DNA from 2 places in the Winslowiella toletana genome. Region 1 is predicted to be linked to the other one. Evidence: riboswitches for the same ligand, from Rfam matches in the RefSeq annotation. Region 1 holds a riboswitch; the other holds the start of a gene.
What was found. A riboswitch is a leader RNA that binds a small molecule or an ion and turns the genes downstream of it on or off. The one in region 1 is predicted to bind thiamine pyrophosphate.
Positions count from the first base shown of each region.

Region 2: it holds a riboswitch for thiamine pyrophosphate, as region 1 does, so the genes downstream of both, thiC (phosphomethylpyrimidine synthase ThiC) here and thiB (thiamine ABC transporter substrate binding subunit) in region 1, are expected to answer to the same signal.

Region 1 covers NZ_CP134152.1:879,619-887,142, forward strand. The annotation lists gene RIN69_RS04020 (DedA family protein) at 1-390, shown strand, start outside; gene thiQ (thiamine ABC transporter ATP-binding protein ThiQ) at 424-1,125, opposite strand; gene thiP (thiamine/thiamine pyrophosphate ABC transporter permease ThiP) at 1,109-2,719, opposite strand; gene thiB (thiamine ABC transporter substrate binding subunit) at 2,695-3,681, opposite strand; TPP riboswitch at 3,727-3,855, opposite strand; gene sgrR (HTH-type transcriptional regulator SgrR) at 3,891-5,552, opposite strand; gene RIN69_RS04045 (sugar efflux transporter) at 5,793-6,971, shown strand; gene leuD (3-isopropylmalate dehydratase small subunit) at 7,033-7,524, opposite strand, start outside.
Region 2 covers NZ_CP134152.1:4,604,708-4,612,231, forward strand. The annotation lists gene RIN69_RS20900 (YjaG family protein) at 1-287, opposite strand, end outside; gene nfi (deoxyribonuclease V) at 353-1,021, opposite strand; gene hemE (uroporphyrinogen decarboxylase) at 1,024-2,091, opposite strand; gene nudC (NAD(+) diphosphatase) at 2,130-2,903, opposite strand; gene rsd (sigma D regulator) at 3,021-3,527, shown strand; TPP riboswitch at 3,614-3,714, shown strand; gene thiC (phosphomethylpyrimidine synthase ThiC) at 3,806-5,740, shown strand; gene thiE (thiamine phosphate synthase) at 5,737-6,381, shown strand; gene RIN69_RS20935 (HesA/MoeB/ThiF family protein) at 6,371-7,120, shown strand; gene thiS (sulfur carrier protein ThiS) at 7,117-7,317, shown strand; gene RIN69_RS20945 (thiazole synthase) at 7,319-7,524, shown strand, end outside.

The DNA of each region.
Region 1 (7,524 bases):
CCGATGGTCGCCGGGATGCTGGAGTTACCGATCAGGAAGTTTGTTCCGCCGAATGTGATTGGCTGCCTGCTGTGGCCGCCGCTCTATTTTATGCCGGGCATTCTCGCCGGGGTAGCAATAGACGTGCCGCACGATGCGCAAAGCGGCATGTTTAAGTGGTTGCTGCTGGCGGTGGCGTTACTGGTGTGGCTCGGTTTCTGGCTGTGCTGGCGCTGGAAGCGGGCGAATAAGCAAAACGACTGGGCAACGCCGTATTTACCGATCGCGCGCTTGCGCTGGCTGGCACCAACGGTTGCCGTTGCTGGCATCGCCAGTTTTGTTGCTATTCAGTTCCATCCAATGATGCCGCTGTTCCGTCATTTGCTGTGGCAGGTATTTTTCGGCCAGTAAGGCCGTGCTGTGGGCCAGCTTTGCTGGCCCCGGCTATTTCCGCGTGACCCCTAAAATCTCCGCAGCGGCGGTTTCGCCCTCTGCCAGAGCGGTAGTTGGCCCATCCCAGTAAACCCGACCGTCAACGATCAGTACGCTACGTGCGGCAATTTGTAGCGCATCTTCAAGGCTGTGCGACACCATCAGTAAAGTGATGTTTCGCTCACTGCATACCTCATCCACCAGCTTGAGCATCTCTTTACGCAGCGCGGGATCGAGTGCAGAAAAGGGCTCATCCAGCAGCAGCAGCGGCTGTTGGCGCACCAGACAGCGCGCCAGTGCCGCACGCTGCCGCTGTCCGCCGGACAGCTGCGCAGGGAGCCGCTCAAGATAGTCGCTAAGGCTGACGCGCGCGGCGATATCGCTGATGATTTGCCGCTGGTGCGCATTCAGCTTTAAGCCCGGATTTAACCCCAGCCCGATATTTTGCGCCACGCTCAGATGCGGAAACAGATTATTTTCCTGAAATAACATCGACACCGGGCGTTGCGCCGGTGCGCTGACAGTATGATCTGCACCGTTCAGTATCAGTTCGCCGCTGTTGGCCGACAGAAAACCGGCAATCAGGCTGAGCAGGGTACTTTTACCGGCCCCGCTTGGGCCCAGAATCGCCAGCCGCTCACCGGCCTGCATCGTCAGAGAGAAACGCATCGGCAGATGATGATAGAGATAGGTTAAATTATTCAGCGTTAGCATGGCGACCCGGCAGCTTTTCAATAAGGGTAAACAGCAGGAAACAGAGCAGCAGCAGCAGCAGTGCGGTAACCGCGCCCTGCTCACTGCGATACGAGCCAATCTGCTGATACAGCCAGAACGGCAGGGTGCGGAAATCGTCGTTGCCAAACAGCGCCACCACGCCAAAGTCACCAATGGATAATACACAGGCGAAGGCCAGTGCCTGTGCCAGCGGGCGCTTCAGGGCTTTCAGCTCGATCAGCCGCAGCCGGTTCCAGCCGCGAATATCCAGTGACAGGCAGAGCCGGTTATAGCGTTCTGCGATATCCCGCAGCGGGTTTTCCAGCACTTTCATCGCGTAGGGGATTGCCATCAGGGCATTGGTGAAAATCACCAGTCCGTCGGCGGACTGCGGCAGACCGACCGTGCTGTTCAGCAGCAGGAAAAAGCCGGTAGCCAGCACAATGCCGGGCATCGCCAGAATCAGCATGCCGCTCAGCTCCAGCGCCTGACCCGCCAGTGCGCGATGACGCAGGCGCAGTTCGCGGCTGGTCCACAGCAGCATGGTGGTCAGCATCACGCAAAGCAGCCCGGCAGCAATTGCAATGCGTAGCGACGTGAAGGTCGCCTGCCACAATGCCGGTTGCCGCAGCACCGAGCCGAAACCCTGATTGATGCCATCGACAATCACCGCCAGCAGCGGTGGCAGCAATAACAGCAACGCCAGCGTGATTAACAGGCCATCGACAAGTTTTGCCCGCCAGCTGTCCTGCGGATTACGCCAGCCGCTTACCGCCGCCGTGCCTGCCGGAATCGCTTTACTCAGGCGCTGACTGAGCATTACCAGCCCGAGGCAACAGACCATTTGCAGCAGCGCCAGTAGCGCCGCGCGTCCGGGATCGTAGTCGTAGCTGAGTGCCTGAAAAATCGCCAGCTCAATGGTGGTGGCTTGCGGGCCGCCGCCCAGCGATAACACGGTAGCAAAACTGGCGAAGCACAGCATAAAGATCAGCGCAGCGGCCGGCATAATTTGCCGCCGCAGCCACGGCCATTCCACCAGCCGAAAATGGTGCCAGCCGCGCATACCGAGCTGGGCAGCCAGTTGCCGCTGCTCACCGGGAATCTGCTCGAGCGTTTGTAACAACAGGCGCGTTGCCAGCGGCAGGTTGAAGAACACATGCGCCAGCAGAATGCCCTGCAGGCCGTAGGGTGAAAATGGGTAGTCAATGCCCAGCAGCTGGCACAGCTGCGCCAGCCAGCCCTGACGACCATAAACGCTGAGAATACCAAATACCGCCACCAGCACCGGCAGCACCAGCGTCATCGCGCAGAGTCGCAGTAGCGCGGCGCGTCCGGGGAAGCGGCGGCGATACAGCGCTCTTGCCAACGGAATAGCCGGAATGACCGACAACAGTGCCGATAATGACGCCTGCCAGAATGAGAAGCCCAGCACGTGCCACAGATAGCTGTCCTGCGCAATGGCGCGCCAGTCGGTTTCCGGCGCGTTAAACCACAGTGCGCCAAACGCCAGTATCGCGACGGCGACCAGCAGTGTCGCCGCCAGGCCGCCAGGGATCATCCAGCCAGCGATTAACGGCTGACGGCGCGTTGCCATGCACTGATCCATTGCGCGCGTTGATCGGCGACTTGCTGTGAGTTGAATTCCAGCGAAGTTTTCGGAACTGTCAGCGTCTCAAAGCCGGCGGGGAGCTTAATGTCGGTAACCGGATACATCCAGTTGCCGGTTGGAATAGCCTGCTGGAACGGCTGGCTGACGATAAATTTCATAAAGCGCTGTGCCAGTTCCGGTTGCTTGCTGCTGGCCAGCTGTCCGGCCACTTCCACCTGCATATAGTGACCTTCGGCGAAATCCGCGGCGGCATAGCGATCTTTCTTCTCTTCGATCAGATGATAAGCCGGCGAAGTGGTGTAGCTCAGCACCAGGTCACCTTCGCCTTTCAGGAACAGGCCGTAGGCTTCGCTCCAGCCTTTAGTGACGGTAACGGTTTTCTTCGCCAGTTTCTGCCAGGCCTGCGGCGCGTCATCACCGAAGACTTTTTGCATCCACAACAGCAGGCCAAGCCCTGGTGTGCTGGTGCGCGGATCCTGATAAATCACTTTCCAGTTTTGATCGCTGTCGACCAGTTCTTTCAGGCTTTTCGGCGGGTTAGTCAGTGTGGTTTTATCGTAGACAAAAGCAAAGTAGCCGTAGTCGTACGGCACAAAGGTGCTGTTGTGCCAGCCGCCAGGAATAGTCAGTTTGCGGGTATCGACATTACTGTCGGTAAACAGGCCGGTCTGCTCTGCCGCCTGCAACAGATTGTTATCAAGACCGAGGATCACGTCAGCCTTGCTGTTTTTCCCTTCCATCCGCAGACGATTCAGCAGGGAAACGCCATCTTCCAGCGCGACGAATTTCAGCTGGCAGTCGCAGTCAGCTTCAAAGGCTTTTTTGATCGCCGGGCCAGGCCCCCAGTCAGCGGAGAAAGAGTCATAGGTATAGACGGTCAGCGTCGGTTTGGCAGCAAATGCCGGTGCCGCTAACAGCAGTAACAAAGGCAGGGTCCTGTTTAACACTATGCGCTCTCCTTGAGAGGGGATTATATGAGGCGCATGATCTGAGCGACGGGCACTCTCAAATCCCTACGCCGGTATGAGCCGGATCAGGTTCGACGGGTTTTTCTCAGCGGAAAAACGGTGGATGGCAAACAGTCGGCATCACAAGGTTTTTCCGCACCCCGTTGAGAACGGCCCATTCTATTGATTTACTGCCCTCAGTGAAAGACTCATGATTCCGGCGGGGCAAACCAGGCTGATTTAAAATCAAACCAGCCGAGGGTGTTCATGCGGACCCCGCGCATACTGCGCTGCCCCTCCAACAGTAGCCAGTGGTGGAACAGAGGATGCAGACTGTAACTGTCGACCAGCAGTTTACTCCAGTCGGCCAGCGACAATGTCTGTTGCCGCCAGCGCTCGGCATCCGCTTCCCAGTCGATCTGCACACAGTGATGGATCAGCGGGATCTCATACAGTAAGGCGAACAGCGAAAACTCCAGTGGCAGGGTAAAATTGGCGCTGCCCAGCCAGATATCACTTTCGGCTTCGCCGCGATACCAGCTGTCGTAATCGATCTGCTGAGTAATCAGTTTTACGCCATGCGCCGCAAGGATCGGTTCCAGCGCATTGGCAATGCCCTGGTGTTCGATATGATCGCTGTACCAGGTGAGGGTTAAGCTGGTCAGCCCCTGCGGTTTTTCCGCTGGCGTCATATCGCGCCGGTGGTGCCAGCGCGGCAGCAGACCATAAGCCGGGAACCAGTAGCGCTGATAGCCGATGCCGGAGTTGTTCAGCAGCGCTATTGGGTTAAAGATATAGCTGACCCAGCGGCGTACCTGCTCATTGCGGCCCTGCGGCGAGCGCTGATCGAACAGCAGAAAGTAGCAGCCCTCTTCCAGCCGGCTCTCTTCTGATTTTTCGTCCTGCTTTTTGCCCTGCAGTTTCACGCCGGAGTAAACCAGTTCATCTGTGATTTCCGGTAATACCCAAATCGCCACTTCATCTATTAACGCGCGATAGCCAAAATAGTCGTCAAATGCCTGAATCTTTAGCTGTGACTGCTGATTGCGCACCACGGAGTAGGGGCCAGTACCGATCGGCTGGCGCGAAAAGTCGGGCAGGGTTGGCCATTCACGCGGCAGAATCATGGTACTGACATTTCCGAGTAGCCACGGCAGCCAGTTATCCGGCTGACTCAGATGAATATCCAGCGCCCACGGAGTGGAAGATTCAATGCGGATCAGATGGCTGAACAGCGGTTGGCTGGTCAGGCGCGTCAGCGAGGCAATAACATCGGCCATCTCCAGCTCGCGGCCATGATGGAAGTGGATCGCCGGACGCAGGTAGAAGCGCCAGTGGGTAGCGGAAATCTGCTGCCAGTGATGGGCAATATCCGCCTCCAGTTCCCCGTTTTCCTCATTTATCCGCGTCAGGCTGCTGAAAATCTGCCTCGCGAGGTGCGTTTCTGAACGGCGTAAGGGGGAACCGGGCAATAAATTAAGCAGCGAGCGGTAATAAAGCACCCGCAGGATATGTTTGCCCTGACGGAAGCTGCGCCCGAGATGGGAAGTAATCATCTGGCGCACCTGGTTTTTATCGCCGACCAGCTGCACTAGCTGATCGATGCGATCCTGCTCCAGCAGATCTTCGGCGCGCTGCTGTTGCAGCGCGAGGCCGGTATAGAGGAAAGTCAGCATCGATCGTTTGCCGCGTCCGGCTTCCGCCTGCCACTCCAGCCAGCCGTGCCCTTGCATCGCGTTCAATAAATTGCGCATATGACGGCGCGAACAGCTGAGCTGATTAGCCAGCTCATTAAGCGTGGTCTCTTGCGACTGGCCATTACAGCTCTGCCACAGGCGAATAAATTGTTGCTGCAAGCGGGGAGAGGACATAAAAGGGGAACTCCGCAGTGAAAGCCATCAGTTTTTTAGTTCCGGTATTATGGCAATAATAGCCACAGATGGAAGCGCGGGAGGCATCGCTTTTGATGGCGCACTTTCATCTCATTCTGAGTATGGTGCTTTCACCTGCCAGTGGATTAATGTCTGCTGGCTTTTTTCTTTTCCCTGTGGTTTCTTCTACGCTTCTTATTTGTCATTTTTTCGCCTCTTCCATCCAGGAAGGATCAAAGTATGAAATCGCTGCTGACCCGTCGTCGTCGCATCAATCCGGTTTATGTCGCTTTTATGGCAGTCTCTTTTATGGTTGGCATCGCCGGTGCCTTGCAGGCTCCGACCCTGAGCCTGTTTCTCAGCCGCGAAGTGGAAGTCCGGCCGTTCTGGGTTGGGCTGTTTTATACCGTTAATGCCATTGCCGGAATTGCGGTAAGCCTGCTACTGGCGAAGCGATCTGACAGCCGTGGCGATCGGCGGATGCTGATTCTGTTTTGCTGCCTGATGGCGCTGCTGAATGCGTTGCTGTTTGCTTTTAATCGTCACTATCTGACGCTGATTACCGCCGGCGTTTTTCTTTCGGCGCTGGCCAGCGTGGCGATGCCGCAGATTTTTGCTCTGGCGCGCGAATATGCCGACAGTTCGGCGCGAGAAGTGGTGATGTTCAGTTCAGTGATGCGCGCCCAGCTGTCGCTGGCATGGGTGATTGGGCCGCCGCTCTCTTTCGCACTGGCGCTGAATTATGGTTTTACCACCATGTTTATCGTGGCCGCCGCGCTGTTTGTTATCTGCCTGGCGCTGATCTGGTTTGCTTTGCCGTCGGTTCCGCGCGTTGAGCAGTCGCCGGAAGTGCTGCTGACGCAAATCAGTGCGTGGAAAGATAAAAATGTGCGCATGTTGTTTATCGCTTCGATGATGATGTGGACCTGTAACACCATGTATATCATCGATATGCCACTGTATATCAGCAGCGTGCTTGGGCTACCCGAACGACTGGCAGGCTTACTGATGGGGACGGCCGCCGGGCTGGAGATTCCGGCGATGCTGCTGGCGGGGCACTACGTAAAACGCTTCGGTAAGCGCAATATGATGCTGTTTGCCATTGCTTCAGGCGTGCTGTTTTACCTTGGGCTGGTGCTGTTTCAGTCGCGCACCATGCTGATGGTTATTCAGATCTTTAACGCGGTGTTTATCGGAATTATTGCCGGTATTGGCATGCTCTATTTTCAGGATTTGATGCCGGGCCGTCCCGGCGCGGCAACCACGCTGTTTACCAACAGTATTTCAACCGGCGTGATTCTGGCGGGGATTCTGCAGGGCGCGCTGGCGGAAACCTGGGGGCATTATTCGGTGTACTGGATGACGCTGGCATTATCGCTGGTGGCGCTGGGGCTGTCGATGCGGGTAAAAGATGTCTGAAGGCCTGAGACTGGTCGGGGGCCGTTTTCGGCCCCCGTGCTGAAGCTGTACCGCAGACTGATTAATTCAAAAATGCGGGCTGTCGGGTTTCGTAATCACCAATCTCGGCATCGTGCTGCAAGGTCAGGCCAATACTGTCGAGGCCGTTAATCATGCAGTGACGGCGGAAGCTGTCGATCTCAAAACTGTAGTGCCGATCGCCGGCGATCACTTCCTGCTTTTCCAGATCGACGGTGAAGGCGATGCCCGGATCGGCAGCAACCTTTTTAAACAGCTCATCCACTTGCTCTTCGCTCAGCTTAACCGGCAACAGCTGGTTATTAAATGAGTTGCCGTAAAAGATATCGGCAAAGCTGGGGGCGATCACCGCGTGGAAACCGAAATCAGTCAGTGCCCATGGCGCATGTTCACGTGAAGAGCCACAGCCGAAGTTTTCACGCGCCAGCAGAATGCTGGCACCCTTGAATTCTGGCTTGTTCAGCACAAACTCAGGGTTCGGCTGCTCACCGGCATCATCCAGGTAACGCCAGTCGTTAAACAGGTGCACGCCAAA
Region 2 (7,524 bases), 1.2 Mb from region 1:
GCATCAATTGCCGGGTGAACGCCGTAAACATCGTAATCCTCTGCCGCTGGAATCGCCTCTTCCAGTTTTTCCAGCTGGCTGTCGAAATTCACTTTGGCATCTTTCACCACCAGCGTTTCCCATACCAGATCGAGGATGCGGCGATACAGCTGAGGATCGGCAAAACCGGTCTGCTGGCAGAATGCCCAATAGTTGGGATACATACGCTCGCACAGGCAAGCCATAAAAGTAACGTGCTGCCAGCTTTCCAGCTTTTCCAGCCGCAGATGAATCGGATTACGTAACATGTTGGGATCTCATAGACATTGACGCGCGGCCTGCAGTGTACCTGAAAAGCCGCTGACTCACACCGTTAACCCTGTTGCTGCCAGCGCACGAAAGCGCTGCGCTGTGAGGCGACGGCGTCTGCCCAGCGGGTCGGTTCCGGCAGGCGATAACCCGCCATACAGTTCTCTACCCACTGTAGCGCGGTATCCAGACTGACGCGATGACCGCCTGAAACAAACAGCGGGTTACAGCGTTTTTTACTGCGCCATACCCAGCCGATCTGCTCGCCTTTATCCAGCAGCGGCTGACGGGAGCCCGGTTCTTCATCAAGCGGCTCAAAACGACCGCACAGACGTCGCTTTGCCACGCCAATGGTCGGCACATCCACCAGCAGCCCAAAATGGCTGGCAACGCCCAAGCGTCGCGGATGCGAAATGCCGTGACCATCGACCAGCACCAAGTCGGGTCGATGCTCCAGCATCTGCCAGGCAGCCAGTAGCGCAGGATATTCTCGGAAGGAGAGGAAGCCCGGAATATAGGGCATGGTGGTGGCGATGCGCGCCACCTTGTATTCAACCAGTTTTAACGAAGGATATTCCAGTATGACCAGCGCCGCGCGGGTAACCTCACCCTGCTGCTCGAATCCGACATCCGCGCCAGCAATCAGGCGCGGCGGCAAACAGTCAAAGTCATCGTGGCGAACCACTTCCGCTGCACGGGCCAGCTGCTCAGCGCGCAGCGCCTGAATATCCATGCTTACTCCTGATGGTAAGGACGCGATAACGCGTGTACTGCCTCCACAAAGGCACCGGCATGCTCTGGTGGCACATCCTGATGAATACCGTGCCCCAGGTTAAATACATGGCCGTTACCCTTACCGAAGCCTTGCAGAATGCCAGCAACTTCCTGCTGAATGCGTTCTGGCGAAGCATAAAGCATCGACGGGTCCATATTGCCCTGTAACGCGACTTTGTCACCGACGCGACGACGCGCATCGGCGATATCAGTCGTCCAGTCCAGGCCCAGCGCATCACAACCGGTTGCCGCCATCTCTTCCAGCCACTGACCGCCGCCTTTAGTAAACAGCGTTACCGGCACACGGCGGCCTTCGTTTTCATGCAGCAGGCCGTCGACGATTTTATGCATGTAGTACAGGGAGAAATCACGATAGTCGCGACCGGTCAGCACGCCACCCCAGGTATCAAAAATCATCAGCGACTGCGCACCCGCACGGATCTGAGCGTTCAGATACAGCGTGACGCTATCTGCCAGCTTATCCAGCATCAGATGCAGCGTTTCCGGCTCGGCATACATCATTTTTTTGATTTTGGTGAAGGCTTTGCTGCTGCCGCCTTCAACCATGTAGGTCGCCAGCGTCCACGGACTGCCGGAGAAACCAATCAGCGGCACTTCACCCTGCAGGTTTTTACGAATGGTGCGTACAGCGTTCATCACGTAACCCAGTTCGTGCTCCGGGTCCGGGATTGGCAGTTTTTCCACATCGGCGCGACAGGTAATCGGCGATGAGAAACGTGGGCCTTCACCGGTTTCGAAGTAGAGCCCTAAGCCCATCGCATCAGGAATGGTCAGGATATCGGAGAACAGGATCGCCGCATCAAGCGGATAACGTCGCAGTGGTTGCAGCGTGACTTCACACGCCAGCTCGGCATTCTTGCACAGTGACATAAAGTCACCCGCCACTGCGCGAGTGGCTTTGTACTCTGGCAAATAACGTCCTGCCTGACGCATCATCCATACCGGGGTGATATCAACGGGCTGGCGCAGCAGAGCACGCAGGTAACGATCGTTCTTCAATTCACTCATCATCAGACTCTCTCAAAAACAGGTGCTCAGTATATCACTCATTGCGCTTCGGCGCGGCACAGTGCAACAGTATCCTCAATCAGCCGACGGGCCACCGTACCCGGCGGCGGTAACAGCGGCAGCTCGTCATAGCGATACCAGCCAGCGTCAATCAGCTCTTTACCATCGTGCTGCAACTCACCGGCATCGTATTCGGCCATAAACGCCATCATCAGTGAATGAGGAAACGGCCACGGCTGCGAAGTCACGTAACGCACGTTTTTCACTTTGACGCTGCTCTCTTCCATCACTTCACGCGCCACGGCTTGCTCCAGCGTTTCGCCGACCTCAACAAATCCGGCCAGTACGGTATAAATACCGTTGCGATGGCGGGCATGCTGCGCCAGCAGTATCTCGTCGCCACGGCGAATGGCGACAATAATGCAGGGCGCGATTTGCGGATAGTAACGCTGACGACAATGGCCGCAGAGACAGGCATTTTCACTTTTGCTGTGGTGCATTTCGTGGCCGCAATAACCGCACCAGCGATGAGAGCGGAAGAATTCTGCCAGTTGGACCCCGCGCCCCGCCAGTTGAAACAACCCGACATCCTGATCGATAATTTGCCGTACCGATCCCATATTTTCCGCGCGGTTCTCGCGGATCAACCACACCTTTTCACCCTGCCATTCACCGATCAGCGATCCTTTCGATCCTGTCAGCCCGAAAGTTTCCGCATTACCGTGCGGCAGATCCCCCTTCGGTAACCAAAGTTTCTGCTCATGGCTGACAACCCACCAGCCAGCGTCTACGCTTGAGATCTCATGTTCCATAAAATTTGTTATCCTTTGCTTTAACAGGCACTCTGTAGTACTGATGTTAAGTATTCGGAAAGATGCTTATAACTATAATACCCAAAGTAGCAGGGTATTTACTCAACGGAGTTGATCATGCTTAACCAGTTAGATGCTCTGGCCGCACGCGTCGGTGGTAGTAATGAACTGGTGGATCTCTGGTTAAATGCCCGCAGACCGCTACTGGCCGCCTATTATCAGTTAGTGGGTATGAAGCCTAACAAAGATCCACTAACCGTACTTGACGATGAAGCTCTGGATAACTTTTGTCAGAGACTGGTGGACTACCTTTCCACCGGACACTTCAATATTTACGAACGTATCATTGATGAACTGCAGGGTGATAGCCCGCTGATTGCGGCTTCCCAGATTTATCCGGCGCTGCAGGCCAACACTGAACGCATCATGGATTATTACGATACTCACCTGGAAACGGCGATTGATGATGACAACTGTCTGGAATTCCAGCAGGCATTATCCGGCGTCGGTGAAGCGCTTGAAGCACGCTTTACTCTTGAAGATAAGCTGATTCAGCTCGCCTTCGACCACAAATTGCGCCCACAGCCAGCGGCCAATGAGCCTGCTCTGGTTCGTCCGGCGTAAGGTTGCTCAGGTAGTAAATTTGTTGTAGTTTGCCAAAAGCCCCCCTATGCTGGAGGGGCTATTTTTTGGTTGTGTTTTATACGACCAACATCTTGTCGGAGTGCCCCCCGGGGCTGAGACCGTTAATTCGGGATCCGCGGAACCTGATCAGGTTAGTACCTGCGAAGGGAACAAGAGTAAACAATCTTTTTCGGTGTTTGCCGACACGTCGTCACACCGTCTGTTACTCCCTCCGAACTCCGGACAAGCCATTTTTCCTTGTAATCAGGATATGAGCTATGTCTACCGTTGAGAAAAAATCCCGTCGTCGTGAGCAACGCGCTCAGGCCCAACAGTTTATCGATTCCCTGCAAGGCACCGCTTTTCCCAATTCCAGACGAATTTATCTGAGCGGTTCACGCGCGGATATTCGTGTGCCAATGCGTGAAATTCAGCTGAGCCAGACCATGGTGGGTGGCAGCAAAGATCAGCCAAAATTTGAGGATAACGAGCCGGTCCCGGTGTACGACACTGCCGGTCCGTATGGCGATCCGAGCGCCAGCATTGATGTCCATACTGGCCTGGAGAAATTACGTGCCGGCTGGATTGCTGAACGTGGTGATACACAAGAGATCGACCAGCTCAGCTCAAGCTATAGCCAGCAGCGGCTGGCCGATGAAGGACTGGAGCATTTGCGCTTTGATAACCTGCCGCGCCCGAAGCGCGCGCTGGCCGGTCGCTGTGTCACCCAGTTGCACTATGCTCGCCTCGGCATCATCACGCCGGAAATGGAATTTATCGCGCTGCGGGAAAATATGGGCCGCGATCGCATCCGCGGTGAGGTTCTGCTGCAACAGCATCCCGGCAACAGTTTCGGTGCACAGCTGCCGGAAAATATCACCGCCGAGTTTGTCCGCCAGGAAGTGGCCGCAGGTCGCGCGATTATCCCGGCCAATATCAATCATCCGGAATCGGAACCGATGATTATCGGCCGTAACTTCCTGGTGAAAGTGAATGCCAATATTGGTAATTCCGCGGTCACCTCTTCGATTGAAGAGGAAGTGGAGAAACTGGTGTGGTCTACCCGCTGGGGTGCCGACACGGTAATGGATCTCTCTACCGGCCGCTATATTCACGAAACTCGCGAATGGATTTTGCGTAACAGCCCGGTGCCGATTGGTACGGTGCCGATTTATCAGGCGCTGGAGAAAGTGAATGGCATTGCCGAAGACCTTAACTGGGAAATCTTCCGCGATACGCTGCTGGAACAGGCCGAACAGGGAGTGGATTATTTTACTATTCACGCCGGTGTGCTGCTGCGCTACGTGCCAATGACCGCGAAACGTCTGACCGGTATTGTCTCACGTGGCGGATCGATTATGGCCAAATGGTGCCTGTCACATCACCAGGAGAGCTTCCTTTATCAGCATTTCCGCGACATCTGCCAGATTTGCGCCGCCTATGATATTTCGCTGTCATTAGGCGACGGCCTGCGCCCCGGCTCGATTCAGGATGCCAATGACGAAGCACAGTTTGCCGAGCTGCGTACGCTGGGTGAGTTGACGAAAATCGCCTGGGAATATGATGTGCAGGTGATGATTGAAGGTCCGGGCCATGTGCCGATGCAGATGATTCGCCGGAATATGACCGAACAGCTGGAACACTGCCATGAAGCACCGTTCTATACCCTCGGCCCGTTAACCACCGATATTGCGCCAGGCTATGACCATTTCACCTCAGGCATTGGCGCGGCGATGATTGGCTGGTTCGGCTGTGCGATGCTCTGTTACGTTACGCCTAAAGAGCATCTTGGCCTGCCAAACAAGGAAGACGTCAAACAGGGACTGATCACCTACAAAATTGCCGCCCACGCCGCCGACCTCGCCAAAGGCCATCCGGGCGCGCAGATCCGCGATAACGCCATGTCAAAAGCACGCTTCGAATTCCGCTGGGAAGATCAGTTTAACCTGGCACTGGACCCGCATACCGCCCGGGCTTACCACGATGAAACTCTGCCGCAGGAATCCGGCAAAGTGGCACATTTCTGTTCCATGTGCGGCCCGAAATTCTGCTCAATGAAGATTACCCAGGAAGTGCGTGAATATGCCGCGCAGCAAGAGGCAATGGCACAGCCGATTGAGGTCGGCATGGCGCAGATGTCGACGGAATTCCGCAGTCGCGGCGGCGAACTTTATCACCCGGCCGATGGCCTGCAACAGGAGGAAAATGTATGAGCGCGCCCTTCCCTGCCACTGAAAAAAAACTCGGGCTTTATCCAGTGGTCGACAGTGTGGAATGGATTGCCCGCTTGCTGGACGCGGGTGTTCGCACCATCCAGTTGCGGATAAAAGATCAGCCTGACGAGGCAGTAGAACCGGCGATAGCTGCAGCCATCGCGCTGGGTAAACGCTATCGCGCACGTTTGTTTATCAATGATTACTGGCAGCTGGCAATTAAACATAACGCTTACGGCGTGCATCTCGGTCAGGAGGATCTGGATGTGGCCGATTTAGCCGCAATACGCAATGCCGGGCTGCGGCTGGGCCTTTCCACCCACGACGACGCTGAGCTGGATCGGGCGCTTGCCGTGCGCCCCTCTTATATCGCACTCGGCCATATTTTTCCTACCCAAACTAAAGATATGCCCTCTGCGCCACAGGGGCTGAATGAACTGAAACGCCATATTCGCCGTCTGGGCGATATTTCTACCGTAGCAATCGGCGGCATCAGCATTGAGCGGGCACCCGAAGTGCTGGCCTGCGGTGTCGGCAGTATTGCGGTGGTCAGCGCCATTACTCAGGCGGCAGACTGGCGACAAGCCACGCAAACTCTGCTGACGCTGACAGAGCCACAAGGGGCTGAGCATGCTGAATGACAGTGACTTCCTGCGCTACAGCCGTCAGCTGCTGCTGGAGGAGTTCGGCATCGAAGCTCAGGAAAAATTGCAGCACGCCAGCGTACTGATCGTCGGACTGGGCGGTCTGGGCTCACCTGCCGCGCTTTATCTGGCGGCCGCGGGAGTGGGCAAATTGCTGCTGGCAGATGATGACAAATTGCATATCAGCAATTTACAGCGACAGATTTTGTTTCGCAGTAGCGAAATCGGACAGCCAAAAGCGCTGCTGGCTCAGGGACATTTGCAGGCGATTAATCCACAGGTGGAGTCAATCGCGCTGGAACAACGAATGGATCCGCTGTCGCTGAAGACCGCAGTACAACAGGTCGATCTGGTGCTGGACTGCAGCGATAACATGACCACGCGTCAACAGGTGAATGCCGCCTGTGTTGCCAGCAACACACCGCTGGTCAGCGGCAGTGCGGTTGGCTTCGGCGGCCAGTTGATGGTCATCACCCCGCCGTGGACGCAGGGTTGCTACCGCTGCCTGTGGCCGGATGAAGCGGAACCCCAGCGTAATTGCCGTACCGCAGGAGTACTTGGCCCGGTCGTCGGTGTGATTGGCACGTTGCAGGCGCTGGAAGCCGTTAAATTACTGGCCGGACATTCATCACCGCTCAACGGCAAACTGCGACTGTTTGATGGCCGCCAACAGACCTGGCGCAGCTTAAATCTGCAGCGCTCGCCACACTGTCCGGTTTGTGGAGGCGAGTCATGAGGATTGTGGTCAATGACCAGCCGATAACGCTGGATATGCCGTTGTCGATTGTGGCGCTGCTTGAACAACTGGAACATCACCAGCCCGGTACCGCGCTGGCGGTTAATCAGACCATTGTGCCACGCGCCCATTGGCCGTCTTATCAGTTACAGGAGGGCGATGAACTGGTGATTTTCCAGGCCATCGCCGGAGGTTGATATGCTACACATTGCAGACAAAAGCTTTTCATCACGCCTGTTTACCGGAACCGGAAAATTTGCCACGCCAGGATTGATGCTGGAGTCGATTGCCGCATCAGGTTCTCAGCTGGTCACTATGGCGATGAAACGTGTTGACCTGAAAGGCGGAGATGATGGCATCCTCGCCCCGTTACAGCAGCTTGGCGTGCAGCTTCTGCCCAATAC